3 regions of the Alishewanella maricola genome follow, and region 2 is predicted to be linked to each of the others. Evidence: predicted binding sites of a transcription regulator. Region 2 holds the regulator's gene; each other region holds the start of a gene.
What was found. Region 2 encodes sigma-54, which starts transcription at its own class of promoters, with help from an activator protein. Its sites were predicted from a motif close to GTTGGCACGNNNNTNGNNT; they were not measured.
Positions count from the first base shown of each region.

Region 1 (5,348 bases), on a different contig from region 2:
ATATCGGTGACATCTTTAATACGCGCAGCCTGAACAAGATTGCTACAAACTAGCGTAGATAATAAGCCGAGCATGATCAGAAACCGCATATACTGCTCCTAGAATGGCCAGAATGGACCATTAAAAAACTGGGTTAACCAGCCTGGTGATTGCCCGCCATGATGTGCACCCGTGCCGCTGTATTCGATACGTGCATTGGCAATCTTGGTCGACTCTACCGTGTTATTCACATCGACATCTTGTGGCCGAATAACCCCCGTTAAACGGATATATTCTTTACCGGTATTTAATGTCAGCCATTTTTCACCGCGGATCACTAAGTTACCGTTCGACATGACCTGCAACACATTGACCGAGATATCGCCGACTAAGCTATTGCTCTGATCGGCTTTGGCGTCGCCTTTAAAGTCTTGGCTACTGCCCGCGCCAAACTGCAACACATTACCGCCAACCGACACATTGCTTCCGGCAAAATTAATCGGGTCAAAAGCAATGTTGCTGTCTTTAGCCGTTTCCGTTTTGGCTTTTTTCGACGCTTGGGTTTTCTCACGAAGCACAACCGTAATAATGTCACCTTCATGCCGTGCTTTGTTATCGGAATACAAGCTATTAGAATGGCTTTGCATAAACAACGAACCGTTTTTTACCACTGGCCGCGGCGCCGACTCTGGCGGCAAGGGAGCAAAATACGGATCGTTTGGCTGCGCTTCTTGCATAGAAGAACAGGCGGTTAAACTGCTGACCATCAGTATCAATAGGACATTACGCATTAGCTGTACCTGCCTTATAACTGTTGAATAACAAAACCAAGCATCTGATCCACGGTAGAAATGACTTTAGAGTTCATTTCATACACGCGTTGACTTTCAATTAAGCTAACCAACTCTTCTGTGACATTGACATTAGAGGTTTCTAGCGCGCCCTGCACAATAATCCCCAGTCCTTCTAATCCTGGAATGCCTTGCACCGGATCGCCGCTGGCTGGCGTTTGGCTGAATAAGTTTTGGCCAATCGGCTCTAAACCGGCCGGATTAATAAAGTTAGTGACGGTTAACTGACCTAATACCGCATTCTCAACCTGCCCGGCTAAACGAGCGGAGATCTCGCCATCTTGCGACACCATGATATTAGTGGCATCTGGCGGCACCACAATATTGGGCTGCACCTGATACCCTGCACCAGAGGTCACAACATTACCGTCACCATCAACCGTGAATTGGCCATTACGACTATAAGAAATAGTGCCATCAGGCATTAACACTTCAAAAAAGCCATGGCCTTGGATCATCAGATCCAAACTGTTCTCTGTAGTGATCATATTGCCTTGAGTAAAGCTTTTTTGCGTCGCAACTACCTTTGTACCGGCACCTATCATTAAACCGTTAGGTAATTCAGAATTTTGTGAAGAACGCCCGCCTGGCTGATTAATGTTTTGATACAGCAAATCTTCAAATACAGCACGGCTCTTTTTAAAGCCCACTGTACTGGCGTTCGCCAAGTTGTTAGAAATAACCGAGATATCACGCTGTTTCGCGTCTAACCCTGTTTTGCTGATCCACAATGCTGGATGCATTTATACCTCCTGGGCTTACGCCCTATTAACTAAGTGCTAAGCAAGCTGCTGCTGGCTGAAGTAACACGGTAAAAAGAAAAAGCCTTAACCTACAATTCGCAGCAATTGATTTTGCTGTTGATCCATTTGCTCAGCTTGCTTCATCATTTTCACTTGTAATTCAAACTGGCGCTGTAAGCTGATCATCGTGGTCATTTCGCCAACCGCATTGACATTACTGCCCTCATAGGCACCGCTAAGCAAATTGACATTCGCACTAGCCTCGGCATCCTGACCATCTTTACGTCGAAACAAGCCATCGTTACCTTTCACAATATCGGCATATTCCGGTTGTACTAGCTTAATTCGCCCTACTTCTTCTAGCGCATTCGCCGGGGCACCCTGCGCTCTCGCAATCACGGTGCCGTCAGCGCCGATTTCCATCTTCGCTAACGGCACAGGGAGTTGCAGCGGCCCCGCATCCCCCATCACCGGTAAACCGCTGGCGGTCATTAGCATGCCACTGGCACTAATCTGTAAATTACCCGCTCGGGTGTAGGCTTCTTTACCCTCTTTATCTTGCACAGCAAACCAACCGTTACCTTGAATAGCAACGTCTAATTCACGTTCAGTAATAATCATCGCGCCACTGTCAAAGTTTTGACCTGGGCTCTCTGTTAACGAAAACACCCGGGTGGGTAAGCCTTCACCAAAGGCTTGCATGGCTCGCGCTTGCTCAAAATCGGCTTTAAAACCCACTGTGCCGGCATTTGCCAAGTTATTTGCTCGTACGCTGATGCCATTCATGTTCTCTTTGGCACCGCTCATGGCGATATATAACAGACGATCCATAGTAAACCTCGCAGGGACTTGCTGTTTTTACTTAACGAAACTTTTCATCAACTTAATATATTTAAGCAATAAGAGTGCCAGCTTGATAAAACAGGATTTTTTGATTAAAAAAAAGCCACCCGTAGGTGGCTTGATTTGAATGACAAAGCGTTTACCGGATCTGTAAGATGGTTTGTTGAAGCGTACTGTTAACTTCCAACGCCCGAGAATTGGCCTGGAAGTTACGCTGCGCGCTGATTAGATCAACTAGCTCCGTTGTAAGGTTTACGTTTGACTGCTCTAACGCGGAGCTTTGAATACTACCAAAGGTACCGGTGTTAGGTTCACCAGCTAACGGCTCGCCAGACGCTAAACTGGCTTTCCAAGACGTTGCTCCCGCTTGGCTTAAGCCTTGCGGATTGGCAAAACGCACCATCGATACTTGCGATAAAAATTGTTGATCGCCGTTAGAGTAAGACGCCATAATCCTGCCGCCAACATCAATATCCAGCCCAGTTAAACGACCGACTGTAGTACCATTCTGACTTAGTGAGCCCACTTCAAAAGCTGATGCATATTGAGTTGGCTTTCGGGTACCTGCTTCATCGCGAAAACGGATACCAAAATCACCAATAAGGCCAAAATTAGCGCCATTATTTAACAAGCCATTTAAATCAAGAGGCGAAATGGTAATATCATCAAAGTCACCTGTATTTTCACCTGGTGTTCCATCTGACTTAAAAACTAATTGTGAGGTAGCCGAGGGAACAAGAGTTCCATTGAATGTGGTATACACATCCCAGGTATTATTCGCCAAAGGTGCTGTTCTTACAAAATACACACTGAGAATATGTGCCTGCCCTAAGCTATCATAAATCGTTGTTGAGGTGGTGCTGTTATAACTGGCTCGATCAGTTGGATCAAACGCTGTAATGGTTGGTGGCAATGAACGTGCGTCTAAGTTCATACTAACAAACACATCACGTGTGGCACTGGGCGCACCTGCAGTAGTGGGGATCTGAATTGGCCCAGTTGTACTTAAACTGACAGAGCTAGTTGTACCTGAATCGGAATCCACAGGGTAACCCTGCAAAAAGGCACCATTGTTGTTCACTAAAAAGTTATTTGCATCGAGCTTAAACGCACCGGACCGGGTGTAAGCATAATCTCGAGAGCCCACTTCAGAGGCAGTCACAAAAAAACCGTCTCCCGTCACCGCTAAATCTAATGAGTTATTAGTGAACAATAACGACCCTTGTTGAAACTGCTGTGCAACTGATGATGTTCTGACCCCATCACCCACTTTAGTTCTACCGGCTTGAAATACCGAAGATGCATAAACATCGGCAAATTCAGCTCGAGACTCTTTAAAACCTGTAGTATTAACGTTAGCGATGTTATTTGCTGTGGTATCTAAATCTTTTTGTGCAGCGGCGATACCGCTTAATGCTATATTAAAACTCATATGTTACCTCACCTTAAGCGGTTGTATTAACCATAAGAAACTTCTAACACATCGGCCAGTTTTACCGCTCCGATGCCTAACAAATTCAGCGTGATGCCATTACCGTTGTTGCCCATACTGACACTAGAAACGGGGGTATACACTTGTACTGGGACATTTTCCGTTTTGCCTCTGGCGCTAACTTCAACGCTGATGTTATAAAGCCCAGCCGCAACGGTTTCACCCGCTTGGTTAGTACCATCCCAAGCAAACTCATTTTTACCCAATTGCGGTTGATCAACATTAAATGTAGAAACTAACTCACCGTTAGGCTTAGTGATAATCACTTTCATATTATCAGCTGGTTGTTCAAGGTTTATTTGGCCACGCGAGAGCGACTCACCGGTGAAAACCAATTGTTCAGATTGTGTCAGCACGCTACGCCCTACTAGTGATGAGGCTTGCAAGGCTTGATTAGACGACATGCTTTGCGCCAAGCTACTAAAGTTATCATTAAGCTTGGTGATACCATCGGCCATGGTAAAGTTAGTCATCTGTGCGATCATTTGATCATTTTCTACCGGCTTGGTCGGGTCTTGATAAGCTAACTGCTGAGTTAGCAAAGCAAAAAAATCTGACTGCGTTAAAGCACCATTGTTTTTATCGGCAACTTTTTTCTCAGTATCCCAGTACATCCCTTCTAGCGCAGAATTTGTGTTAATGGTTGTCATGCGTTACTCCTTACCCCTGACCTAACCGTAAGGTGCGCATTAACATTTGTTTTGCGGCATCTGCGGTTTGTACATTGGTTTCATAGGCTCGAGATGCTGAAATCATATTCGCCATTTCTTCCATAATGTTGACATTAGGCTTGTAAACATAGCCATTTTCATCCGCCAACGGATGATTGGGCGCATATTCCACATTCGGTGGTGCGTCAGACTCGACAATTCCCAGCACTTTAACGCCAGAGCCGGCATCTTGTTGCCGCTGCGCTTGCGCAAACTCGGTGGCAAACACCGGGTGACGACCACGGTAAACCTGATCGATACTACTGCTCACGCTGTTCGCATTGGCAATGTTACTGGCTGTGGTATTCATTCTTACTGACTGGGCGGTCATGCCAGAGCCAGCAATATCAAACACTTTAAATAGGCTCATAATTACTGTCCTGTGCCTGTAAGGGCTTTTTTCAAGCCACTGATCCGACTATTCAAAAATTGTAGGCTGGTCTGGTATTCGATGGCATTTTGCATCATGGCATTACGTTCGCGGTTCATGTCCACGCTGTTACCATCACCGGTATCAGTTTGTTCTGGATTACGAAACTTCACTTCATGCCGGGTTGCAGTAGAAATGGGGAAATGCCCATCATGCGTCCGCTGCATGGAACGGCTTTGCCGAGATTGGGCGTTCACCAGCGCTTGCTGAAAATCGATGTCTTTAGCTTTATAGCCAGGAGTGTCAGCGTTAGCGACGTTTTCTGACAGCACTTGCGCACGACGATCTCGAACCAGCAAC
Region 1 is NZ_JAEINI020000010.1:7,626-12,973, reverse strand. Features, by position in the region: gene JAO78_RS13045 (flagellar basal body P-ring protein FlgI) at 1-89, opposite strand, end outside; gene flgH (flagellar basal body L-ring protein FlgH) at 99-770, opposite strand; gene flgG (flagellar basal-body rod protein FlgG) at 785-1,573, opposite strand; gene JAO78_RS13030 (flagellar basal body rod protein FlgF) at 1,658-2,404, opposite strand; gene flgE (flagellar hook protein FlgE) at 2,556-3,848, opposite strand; gene JAO78_RS13020 (flagellar hook assembly protein FlgD) at 3,875-4,558, opposite strand; gene flgC (flagellar basal body rod protein FlgC) at 4,569-4,988, opposite strand; gene flgB (flagellar basal body rod protein FlgB) at 4,991-5,348, opposite strand, start outside.
Region 1: JAO78_RS13030 (flagellar basal body rod protein FlgF) is a predicted target of sigma-54. The motif match lies at 2,468-2,486, and genes of this name have one in related genera.

Region 2 (5,348 bases):
TGTTAACGAGCAGCGCGAGCCAATCGGCGCCATGAATATGCACGACTTACTGCGAGCAGGAGTAATGTAACATGGACTTATATCGCCAGTTGTACCAAGCTATCAGTGATACTAACGCCAGCCGCGCGGCTGATATTAAATTACTTATCTGTGATGTCGATGGCGTATTTTCGGATGGGCGCATTTACTTAGGTAATCAAGGTGAAGAGCTAAAAGCCTTTCATACCCGGGATGGCTATGGCATTAAAGCACTGCGCCAAGCGGGCATAGAAGTAGCCGTGATCACAGGGCGACAATCGGCCATTGTGGAGCAGCGTATGAAATCGCTAACGGTGCCCTATATTTATCAAGGGCAAGAAAATAAAACAGCTGCATTTCAAGCGCTGCTCGCTGAACTGCAATTAGATGCCAGCCAAGTCGCTTACATCGGTGATGATTTGGCCGATTGGCAAGTCATGCAACATTGTGGCTTAGCCGTCGCGGTAAAAGATGCACATCCTTATTTGCAAAAGCACGCCCATTTAGCCACGTCATTACCTGGCGGCTTTGGTGCAGTGCGCGAATTATGCGATCTGTTACTGATTGCGCAACAGCGATTTTTACAATTTGATGGCAGCAGCTCATGAGAAAGTTTTTTGTGCTCATCGTCATGTTACTCGTGATAGTCGCGGGCTACCTGTGGTTGAATCCCAGCGTTGAGCAAGTGGATCTGCAAGTGGATCGAGAATTTCAACCGGATTACATTGCTGAAAATGTTACCTTGCGCATCTACGACAATGAGGGCTATATTGCCGATCACGTGCAGGCGCTGAAATTAGAGCATTTTGAACAGCTCGGCTTTACGCAGTTTGATCAACCGCGCTATACCCTGTTTAATAAAGCACATCAGCCTGCTTGGGAAATCAGTAGCTTACAAGGTGTCTGGTTTCCTGAAGATAAGATTATTTTGGAAAACCAAGTGGTTTTGCAAAACAAACAAACCCTAGGTTTAGTAGAACGCGTTGAAACGGCCTCATTACAACTGATGTTGCCTGAAAAAAGTATTCATACGCATGAAATCGTTCAGATCACCGGCGCCGGTTTTTTCATTAAAGGGCAAGGTATGCATGTCGATTTAACAAAAGAAACCATGCAATTGCAAAAGCATTTAGAGACGGTATATTTCAATGAAAATTAATAGCTTAATGATTGTTTTGGCCTTTTTTTCTGCCGTTAGTTTGGCCGCCGAACCGGATCATAAACAGCCCATCTCGGTCGATGCAGATAAAACCTTAGCCTCATTAATTGACAGCATTGCCAGTTATGCCGATAACGTTGTCGTACGTCAGGGGTCCATGTTGATCAAAGCAGACAAACTTGAAGTCGACGCCAGTGCTGGTAAAGGTAAAGAGGTGTTTATTACAACAGGCTCACCGGCGACCTATTCACAAACACTGCAAGGTGATCGTCCTGTAACCGCTCAAGCGAATGAGATCCGATTTGACCGTGCCAGCCGAATTTTAACGTTATCGGGTAATGCCGAAGTGATGCAAAGCGGTAGCTTAGTACGCGGTGCCGTGATCCGTTACAACATTGAATTACAACAATTAAGTGCTGAAGGTGAGCAAAATCGTCGCGTTACCACGATTTTCACCCCAGAAAACAAGGACAATCCATGAAGTTAGTGGTCTCGCACCTCGCCAAAAGCTATAAAAGCCGGCAGGTAGTGAAAGATGTCAGCTTAGAGGTCAATGCAGGGCAAATCGTCGGTTTATTGGGCCCTAACGGTGCAGGTAAAACGACAACCTTTTACATGATTGTTGGCTTAGTTCCCTCGGATAAAGGCACCATTACCCTCAACGAGCAAGATATTACTTTTGCTCCGATCCACCAACGTGCCCGCGCCGGCATTGGTTATTTACCGCAAGAAAGCTCGATTTTTCGTAAATTGACTGTGCATGAAAACTTATTGGCCATTTTGCAAACCCGCAAAGATTTAAGCACGCAACGCCGCGCTGAAATTGCCGATGATTTATTAGAAGAATTTCATATCGGCCATATCCGCAACAGTTTAGGGATGGCGTTATCTGGTGGCGAGCGTCGTCGGGTTGAGATCGCGCGAGCATTAGCCGCTGATCCCGCTTTTATTTTATTAGACGAACCGTTCGCTGGCGTTGACCCGATTTCAGTACTTGATATCAAAAAAATCATTCAACACCTCGCCCAACGTGGCATTGGTGTTCTCATTACTGACCATAATGTGCGTGAAACGTTAGATGTTTGTGAAATCGCTTATATTGTCAGTCATGGCGAACTGATTGCAGCCGGTTCTCCGCAAGATGTTCTAGCAAATCAGCAGGTGCGTGATGTATACCTAGGTGAGCAATTCAGGCTATAGTAAAGAAGATAGAACGCAACTGCGCATTCAGGAGAGAATTACAGGTACATGAAGCCCTCTTTGCAACTCCGCCTAGGACAACAGCTTACCATGACGCCACAACTGCAACAGGCGATACGCCTATTACAGTTGTCCACCATTGAGCTACAGCAAGAAATACAGGAAGCGTTAGACGCGAACCCGTTACTCGAAGGCGATGATGATTTCGAACGTCAGCCAGATGAGGTTGATCACAGTCTTGGCAATATCAATCGCGATACCCTTGACGATCCACGCAACAAAAACTCAGAGCAAAAAGACGCAGCCGATCGCGATACCAGCGATGATCTGAATCAACAAAACATCCAAGAAGATTTACCGCTAGATAATAACTGGGATGATTTAGTCAGTGCCGCCCCTGTTAGCAGTGGCAACATGCCTGATGACGATATGGTGTATCAGGGTGAAACCAGCGATACCCTGCAAGATTATTTACGTTGGCAAATGCAACTCACGCCCTTTTCTGAAATCGACCGGGCTATTGCTGAGATCATTATTGAAGCCATCGATGACAATGGTTTTTTAAGTATCAGCTGCGAAGAGATACTCGACTCACTGCAATCTAACGAGGTCGAGGCCGACGAAGTTGAAGCCGTGATTAAACGCATTCAATTATTTGATCCGGTCGGGGTTGGCGCGCGCTCGGTGCAAGAGTGTTTACTGGTGCAGTTACGGCAGTTTGAGCCAACTACCCCCTATTTAAATGATGCAAAACTCATTATTAGCAACTATACCGAATTTTTAGCGAATAGAGACTTTCGTTCTTTGATGCGCGTGACTAAACTCAAAGAAGAAGAGTTAAAGGAAGTCATGCAGTTGATCCACAGTTTAAATCCACGGCCTGGTGCTGATGTGATTAAACAAGAGCAGCAATATGTTATTCCTGATGTCACGGTGACAAAAGTAAAAGGTCGCTGGCAAGTCGAATTAAACGCTGACGCTATGCCCAAAATACGAATCAATCAGCAATATGCGGCGATGAGCAAAACCGCTAAAAATACCGCTGATACGCAATTTATTCGTTCGCACTTGCAAGAAGCTAAATGGTTTTTAAAGAGCTTAGAAAGCCGAAACGATACTTTACTCAAAGTAGCCAATTGCATTGTGCAGCAACAACAAGCCTTTTTTGAGCATGGTGAAGAAGCCATGAAACCGATGGTATTGAATGATGTTGCAGAAATGGTCGGTATGCATGAGTCGACTATCTCACGCGTCACCACTCATAAATATATGCATACACCACGTGGAATTTTTGAACTTAAGTTCTTTTTCTCCAGTCATGTTAGTACAGAGAGTGGTGGTGAATGTTCTTCCACTGCCATTCGTGCTTTTATTAAAAAATTGGTGGCGGCAGAAAATCCGGCAAAACCGCTAAGTGACAGTAAAATGGCGGAGATTTTGTTAGAACAAGGGATAAACGTGGCTAGGCGAACTATCGCTAAATACCGCGAATCGTTGTTTATTCCGCCGTCAAATCAACGAAAGACCCTGCTGTAAGTGTCTTAACTAAAAGGAAGAGTCTATGCAAATCAATTTAACAGGCCGTCACGTCGAAATTACCGAAGCCTTAAAAGATTATGTCGAGAATAAATTTGCTAAGCTAGAGCGTCATTTCGAGAACATTAATAATGTACATGTCATCTTAAACGTGGAAAAATTACAACAGATTGCCGAAGCTAAAATCCATCTCACCGGTGGCGAAGTGTTTGCGGTGTCTGAGAACGAAAACATGTATGCTGCGATTGACCAGTTAATAGACAAACTCGATCGGCAGGTCATTAAACACAAAGAAAAACTGTCACGACACTAAGACATTATTATGAATTTAAACGCAATGTTAGCGGAGAACTGCACGAAAAGTGCAGTTCTATTTAACAGTAAAAAACGTATCCTCGAATATATCGCCGAACTGGCTCACCAGCAGCTTCCCGAACTATCTGAATACACCATTCTTGAAGCCTTAATGACCCGTGAAAAACTCGGTTCAACCGGCATCGGTGGCGGTATCGCCATTCCTCACGGCAAACTTGACTGCGTAACTCAACCGATTTTGGTGTTTGTGGTCAGTAAAGACCCTATCGCGTTTGATGCGATAGATAACCAAGCCGTCGATATTTTTTGCGCTATTTTAATACCCACTGAGCAATGCCAAACGCACCTAAGTACGTTATCCGGTATTGCCAAATTGTTGAGTCAGAAAGACTTAACCAAAAAAATCCGCCATGTCGAGTCAGATGAACAACTGTATCAGCTACTACTCGACTATAGCCAAAAAACAGGTGAGTCATGAAACTACTCGTCGTCAGTGGTCGCTCAGGCTCTGGCAAATCGGTTGCTCTGAGAGTCATGGAAGATCTCGGCTATTACTGCGTCGATAATCTCCCGGTTAATCTATTACCGACCCTAGCTACTGCAGTAATGGGCCAATACGAACGCGTTGCCGTGAGTATTGATGTACGTAACCTACCCAGTGATCCCGATGAGTTATCAGACATTTTGTCATATCTGCCGCGCAAGCTGGAACTGACGATTTTATATTTGGATGCGGATCACACCACGCTAATTAAACGCTTTAGCGAAACGCGTCGCTTACATCCGTTATCCCATCAAGCGATGTCGCTCGATGAAGCCATTTCACGTGAACAACAGTTATTAGATCCTATCTCTAGCCGCGCCGATTTATATATCGATACCACTGAGCTGAATGTGCATCAACTGGCCGAGCAATTACGTGAGCGGATCTTAGGCCAAAAGACCGGCCGTTTAGTGATACTCTTTGAGTCCTTTGGTTTTAAATATGGTATTCCAAAGGATGCCGATTTTGTGTTCGATGCGCGGTTTTTACCCAACCCACATTGGGAGCCGGATCTGAAACCGCTCACAGGTTTAGATCAACCAGTTAAAGATTACCTCGCCTCACAAGACGTGGTTG
Region 2 is NZ_JAEINI020000001.1:60,558-65,905, reverse strand. Features, by position in the region: gene JAO78_RS00335 (KpsF/GutQ family sugar-phosphate isomerase) at 1-70, shown strand, start outside; gene kdsC (3-deoxy-manno-octulosonate-8-phosphatase KdsC) at 72-626, shown strand; gene lptC (LPS export ABC transporter periplasmic protein LptC) at 623-1,177, shown strand; gene lptA (lipopolysaccharide transport periplasmic protein LptA) at 1,167-1,658, shown strand; gene lptB (LPS export ABC transporter ATP-binding protein) at 1,655-2,377, shown strand; gene JAO78_RS00310 (RNA polymerase factor sigma-54) at 2,426-3,913, shown strand; gene hpf (ribosome hibernation promoting factor) at 3,939-4,226, shown strand; gene ptsN (PTS IIA-like nitrogen regulatory protein PtsN) at 4,233-4,706, shown strand; gene rapZ (RNase adapter RapZ) at 4,703-5,348, shown strand, end outside.

Region 3 (5,348 bases), on a different contig from region 2:
TCTTAAGATCAGTTTAACATCACCGCAATTATCCTTACTAGGCAATAAAAACAGCTTGGTAGAAGCCTTATTAAACTTATTGCATAACAGCTTACAAGCCGCAGGCGATAACGCGCAATTGTGCTTAGCGCAGCAAATCGGCAAGGCAGGGCAGTTAACTTGGCAATTTAGTGATAATGGCCCGGGTATTCCCCCAGCCGTGCAAGCGCAGATGTTTGAGCCGTTTTATAGCAATAAAGCCGGTGGCAGTGGTTTAGGTTTAGCGGTGGTGCAAGCGGTGGTGCATAGCCATCAGGGTAGTATTCATTATGTTGATTTAGCAGCAAGGCCAGAGGGCGCGTTAAGTGGCGCCTGTTTTGAGATCAGCTTACCTATTCATCATAGTGCCTCAGCTGCTAAGACTAAGGAGTAATGCCATGTCAGATCTGAAAATATTAATTGTGGAAGATGATGCCGGTTTACGTGAAGCCTTAATCGATACACTGAGTTTGGCCAACTATCAGGTGCTCAGTGCCGCCAGTGCCGAAGAAGCCTTGCTGCTATTAAAAAAACAAAGTGTGCAGCTGGTGATCAGTGACGTGCAAATGGGCTCGGTATCCGGTTTAACCTTGTTAAAAACCTTACGCGAACAATTTCCGCAATTACCCGTACTGATGATGACGGCCTATGCCACTGTGCAAGATGCGGTTGAGGCGATTCGTTTAGGGGCGATTGATTATTTATCGAAACCGTTTTCACCTGAGGTGCTGGTCAGTACGGTAGCGCGTTATGTGGTCGCTGAGCCAACAGACAGCTTTACGCCGATTGCCGCGGCCGAGCAGAGCAAAGCCTTGTTACAATTGGCCGAGCGGGTGGCGCATTCTGAAGCCAGTGTGATGATCTTAGGCCCCAGTGGCTCGGGAAAAGAAGTGCTGGCACGGTATATTCATCAACAATCAGCCCGTGCAGCTGAGCCTTTTATCGCCATTAACTGCGCAGCGATCCCCGAAAATATGTTGGAATCTACCCTATTTGGTTACGAAAAGGGTGCATTTACCGGCGCGGTGGCGGCGTGTCCGGGTAAATTTGAACAAGCACAAGGCGGTACCATCCTGCTGGATGAAATTACTGAAATGCCGATGAATTTGCAGGTTAAACTCTTACGAGTGCTACAAGAGCGCGAAGTAGAGCGGTTGGGCAGTCGTAAGACTATTAAGTTGGATGTACGCATTTTAGCTACCAGTAATCGAGAGCTTGCTCAAGCGGTAGCCGATGGCCTGTTTCGTGAAGATTTGTATTATCGTTTAAATGTCTTTCCGTTAAGTTGGCCTGCATTAGCCCAGCGCCCGGAAGATATTGTGCCATTGGCGGAGCATTTATTGCGCCGGCATTGCCATAAACAACAACGGCCAACCTGCCAGTTGAGTAAAGCGGCTAAGCAGCGTTTAACCCAGCACAGCTGGCCAGGGAATGTGCGCGAGCTCGATAATGTGATCCAACGTGCTTTAATTTTACAAGGCGGAATTGAGATTGCGGCGGCTGATATTTTATTAGAAGTGCCGGGTTCACTGGGGCAAAGTGCCGTGCCACGCGTGCAAGGTCTTAGTGCGACTATGGCAGATACCACTGATTTTAAAACTGAAATTCATGAGCAAGAGCATAAGCTTATTCTCGCCACGCTACAGGCTTGTGCTTTTAAACGCAAAGACGTGGCCGAAAAACTCGGTATCAGTGATCGCACCTTGCGTTACAAATTAGCGCGGATGCGCGAGTCAGGTATTGATATTCCGGCTTAAGCTAGCCTCATACGTCATTTCACTACAAAGCCTTACGCTGCTTGGCAACGAATGCCGATGCTGCGTAAGGCTATCTTGTTATAACCCCTGTTTTCACTGTGTTTGGCGAGTTGGCACAACTTCTGCTTAGTCTGTTATATCCTCGTAAATAACAAAATTTTGACAGGCAGCATTATGGAAATTAAAGGTCAGGCGTTATATGCCCAAATGCAAAGCATGGCAACCCAAGCACGTGCTTTGCCCTTCGAAGCCGATCCAAGCATGGCGGTGCAGCCGACAAACAGCAGCCAGTCAGATTTTTCTACCTTGTTTAAAAACGCGCTAGGCAGTGTTAATGAAATACAGCAACAAGCTGGTGCAATGCGAAATGCCGTTGAATTGGGCGATCCAAAGGTGTCATTGGCGCAAGCCATGATTGCATCACAAAAATCCTCTTTGGCTTTCGAAGCGACCGTGCAAGTTCGTAATAAAGTGGTCGAAGCCTATAAAGAAATTATGTCGATGCCGGTCTAATTAGACAGACAGCGCAAGCAGGAGAAGTATGGTGGCAGATAATCAATCGACAGAACTGGCGTTAACCAACACCGATTTTAGTAATGACAATCAAGCGCAAAACAAGGCGGGCTTTTTAAGTTCCCTGGGTGGAAGTGGTGATTTGCTAAGACAGGTGACGTTGATCGTGGCGTTAACTATTTGTTTGGGCATCGCCATCTTGATTATCCTGTGGGCTAAAACCCCTGAAATGCGGCCACTAGGCACTTACAACACGCAGGAGCTTATCCAAACGCTCGATCATTTAGACGCGCAAAAAGTGAAATACAAATTAGAAGGTAACGTTATTTTAGTGCCTGAAGATTCTTTACAAGATGTGCGCTTAGGTTTGTCTCGTGCAGGTTTAAACCAAGAACCGTCATTGGGTACCGAGTTTTTGTTACAAGACAGCGGTTTTGGGGTGAGTCAACGTTTAGAAATGGAACGGCTAAAACACAGCCGTGAGCAACAGCTAGCGAGAACTATTGAAGAGCTTCAAAGTATTGCCAGAGCTCGGGTACTACTGGCTATTCCTAAAGAAAACGTGTTTGCTCGACAACAATCCTTACCGTCCGCCACGGTCTTAGTCACTGCACGTGGCGGCCGAGTGATCCGCGATAGTGAAGTTGATGCGATTGTCGATTTAGTTGCCTCAGCCGTACAAAGTTTAGAGCCAAGTCGTGTCACCGTTACCGATCAAAATGGCCGTTTACTAAATAGCGGTTCTCAAAGTGGCAGTTCAGCCCGCAATCGTCGTGAATTAGAAATGCAACGTAGTCGTGAAGATGAGTATCGTCAGAAAGTTGATTCCATCTTATTACCGGTATTGGGCATGGGAAATTATACTGCGCAAGTGGATTTAATGATGGACTTTACCGCTGTTGAGCAAACCCAAAAACGCTATAACCCAGATTTACCGGCAATTCGCAGCGAAATGGTGATTGAAGAAAACAGCGTTGGCGGCGGCAGTGGCGGTATTCCTGGCGCGTTGTCCAATCAACCGCCTATGCCTTCGGCAATTCCTGAACAAGCTACTGGGGGCAGTTCACAAGCGGTGATCCCGGGGCGCAATAGTCGTGAATCTACTCGTAACTTTGAGCTTGATACTACAATTAGCCATACCACTCAGCAAAGTGGTGTTATACGTCGCTTAAGTGTGTCGGTTGCGGTCGATTATAAACAAGGCGTCCCTCAAGACGACGGCACCCTTGGCCCCGCCACTCCGATGGCGCAAGCAGAATTAGAGAATATTCGCCGTTTATTACAAGGTGGCGTTGGCTTTGATGTTCAGCGCGGCGATACTATTGAAGTGATTTCGGTGCCTTTCGTTCGTGAACAAGTCGAAGCATTATCTGATGTGCCGATTTATGAACAAGATTGGTTCTTGCAAGTCGTTAAGTTGGTGATGGGTGGTTTGGTTATCATTGTGCTGCTACTCTTTATTGTGCTGCCAATGCTGAAAAAACTCATGAACCCAACTGAAACCGTTGATACTTATGATGAACAAGCTATGACAAATGGTTTAGATCTGGGTAATGATGACGATATAGCTGTGGCACAATTTGATGAGAAGTCAGTCGGATTTGCCCCAGATGGCACCCTGATGTTACCCGATTTACATGGTGACGAAGATTTATTAAGAGCGGTGCGTGCCTTAGTGGCAAACGAACCAGAGCTGTCCTCATTGGTAGTTAAGAATTGGTTATCTGAAGATGAATGAGAAAAAAGAAGTTAAAATCTTTGATGTCAATAAGTTAGATGGTGTCGAAAAGGCCGCTATCTTATTACTGAGTTTGTCAGAAGAAGACGCCGCGCAAATTCTTAAGCATTTAGAGCCGAAGCAGGTACAGCGGGTTGGTATGGCGATGGCGCAAACTACTGATTTGAATCAAGCTAAGATTTCAGCGGTACATCGGCGCTTTATCGAACAGATTCAGAATTTCAGCACCATTGGTTTCCAAAGCGAAGAGTTTATCAAGCGAGCATTAACGGCGGCGTTAGGTGAAGAGAAAGCGGCAAATCTGATTGACCAAATTGTTCTTGGTGGAGGGGCCCGCGGCCTCGACTCGTTAAAATGGATGGATTCAAAGCAGGTTGCCAATATTATTCGCAACGAGCACCCGCAAATTCAAACTATCGTTTTATCTTATTTAGAGCCAGAGCAATCGGCCGAAATTTTATCGCAGTTTTCAGAAAAAGTGCGATTGGACTTAACCATGCGCATTGCAAACCTTGAAGAAGTTCAACCCGCTGCGTTGCAAGAGTTGAATGAGATTATGGAGAAACAATTTGCCGGTCAAGCAGGTGCACAAACCGCGAAAATGGGCGGCTTAAAAGCAGCGGCCGATATCTTGAACTACCTAGATACCAACTTAGAAGGTCAGCTGATGGATTCTATCCGTGAGCATGACGAAGAAATGGCGCAACAAATTCAAGATCTGATGTTTGTGTTTGAAAACCTGATTGACGTTGATGATCGTGGTATCCAAGCCATTCTGCGTGAAGTACAACAAGATGTATTAATGAGAGCCTTAAAAGGCACCGATGAGAATCTGAAAGAGAAAATCTTGAAGAACATGTCGAAACGCGCCGCTGAATTATTACAAGACGATCTAGAAGCGATGGGCCCAGTTCGGGTAAGTGAAGTTGAAACCGCGCAAAAAGAGATTTTATCGGTGGCACGACGCTTGTCTGATGCCGGTGAAATTATGTTAGGCGGCGGCGGTGGCGAAGAATTCGTTTAAGCGCGAGGGCTAGATGAGTAAAGATGCGTTTCGATATAAAAAACCTTTTTCGCCTGACGAAGCGGTTTCTGATTTGCTGCAAACTTGGGATACCCCCGATATGACGGCAGATACCGAAATGCTGCCAGGGCATACTAATGCGCTGAATTTACGACGCCCAAGCCCAACGACGACCTCTGACCCAGCCGAGGAAGAAGAAAGCTTTAAACCGCTAACTGCGGCCGATATGGAGCAACTGCGGCAATCTGCTTATGATGAAGGCTTTACCGAGGGTAAAGACGAAGGCTTTAGTAAGGGG
Region 3 is NZ_JAEINI020000010.1:42,192-47,539, forward strand. Features, by position in the region: gene JAO78_RS13165 (sensor histidine kinase) at 1-412, shown strand, start outside; gene JAO78_RS13170 (sigma-54-dependent transcriptional regulator) at 417-1,775, shown strand; gene fliE (flagellar hook-basal body complex protein FliE) at 1,950-2,288, shown strand; gene fliF (flagellar basal-body MS-ring/collar protein FliF) at 2,317-4,026, shown strand; gene fliG (flagellar motor switch protein FliG) at 4,019-5,050, shown strand; gene fliH (flagellar assembly protein FliH) at 5,064-5,348, shown strand, end outside.
Region 3: fliE (flagellar hook-basal body complex protein FliE) is a predicted target of sigma-54. The motif match lies at 1,885-1,903, and genes of this name have one in related genera.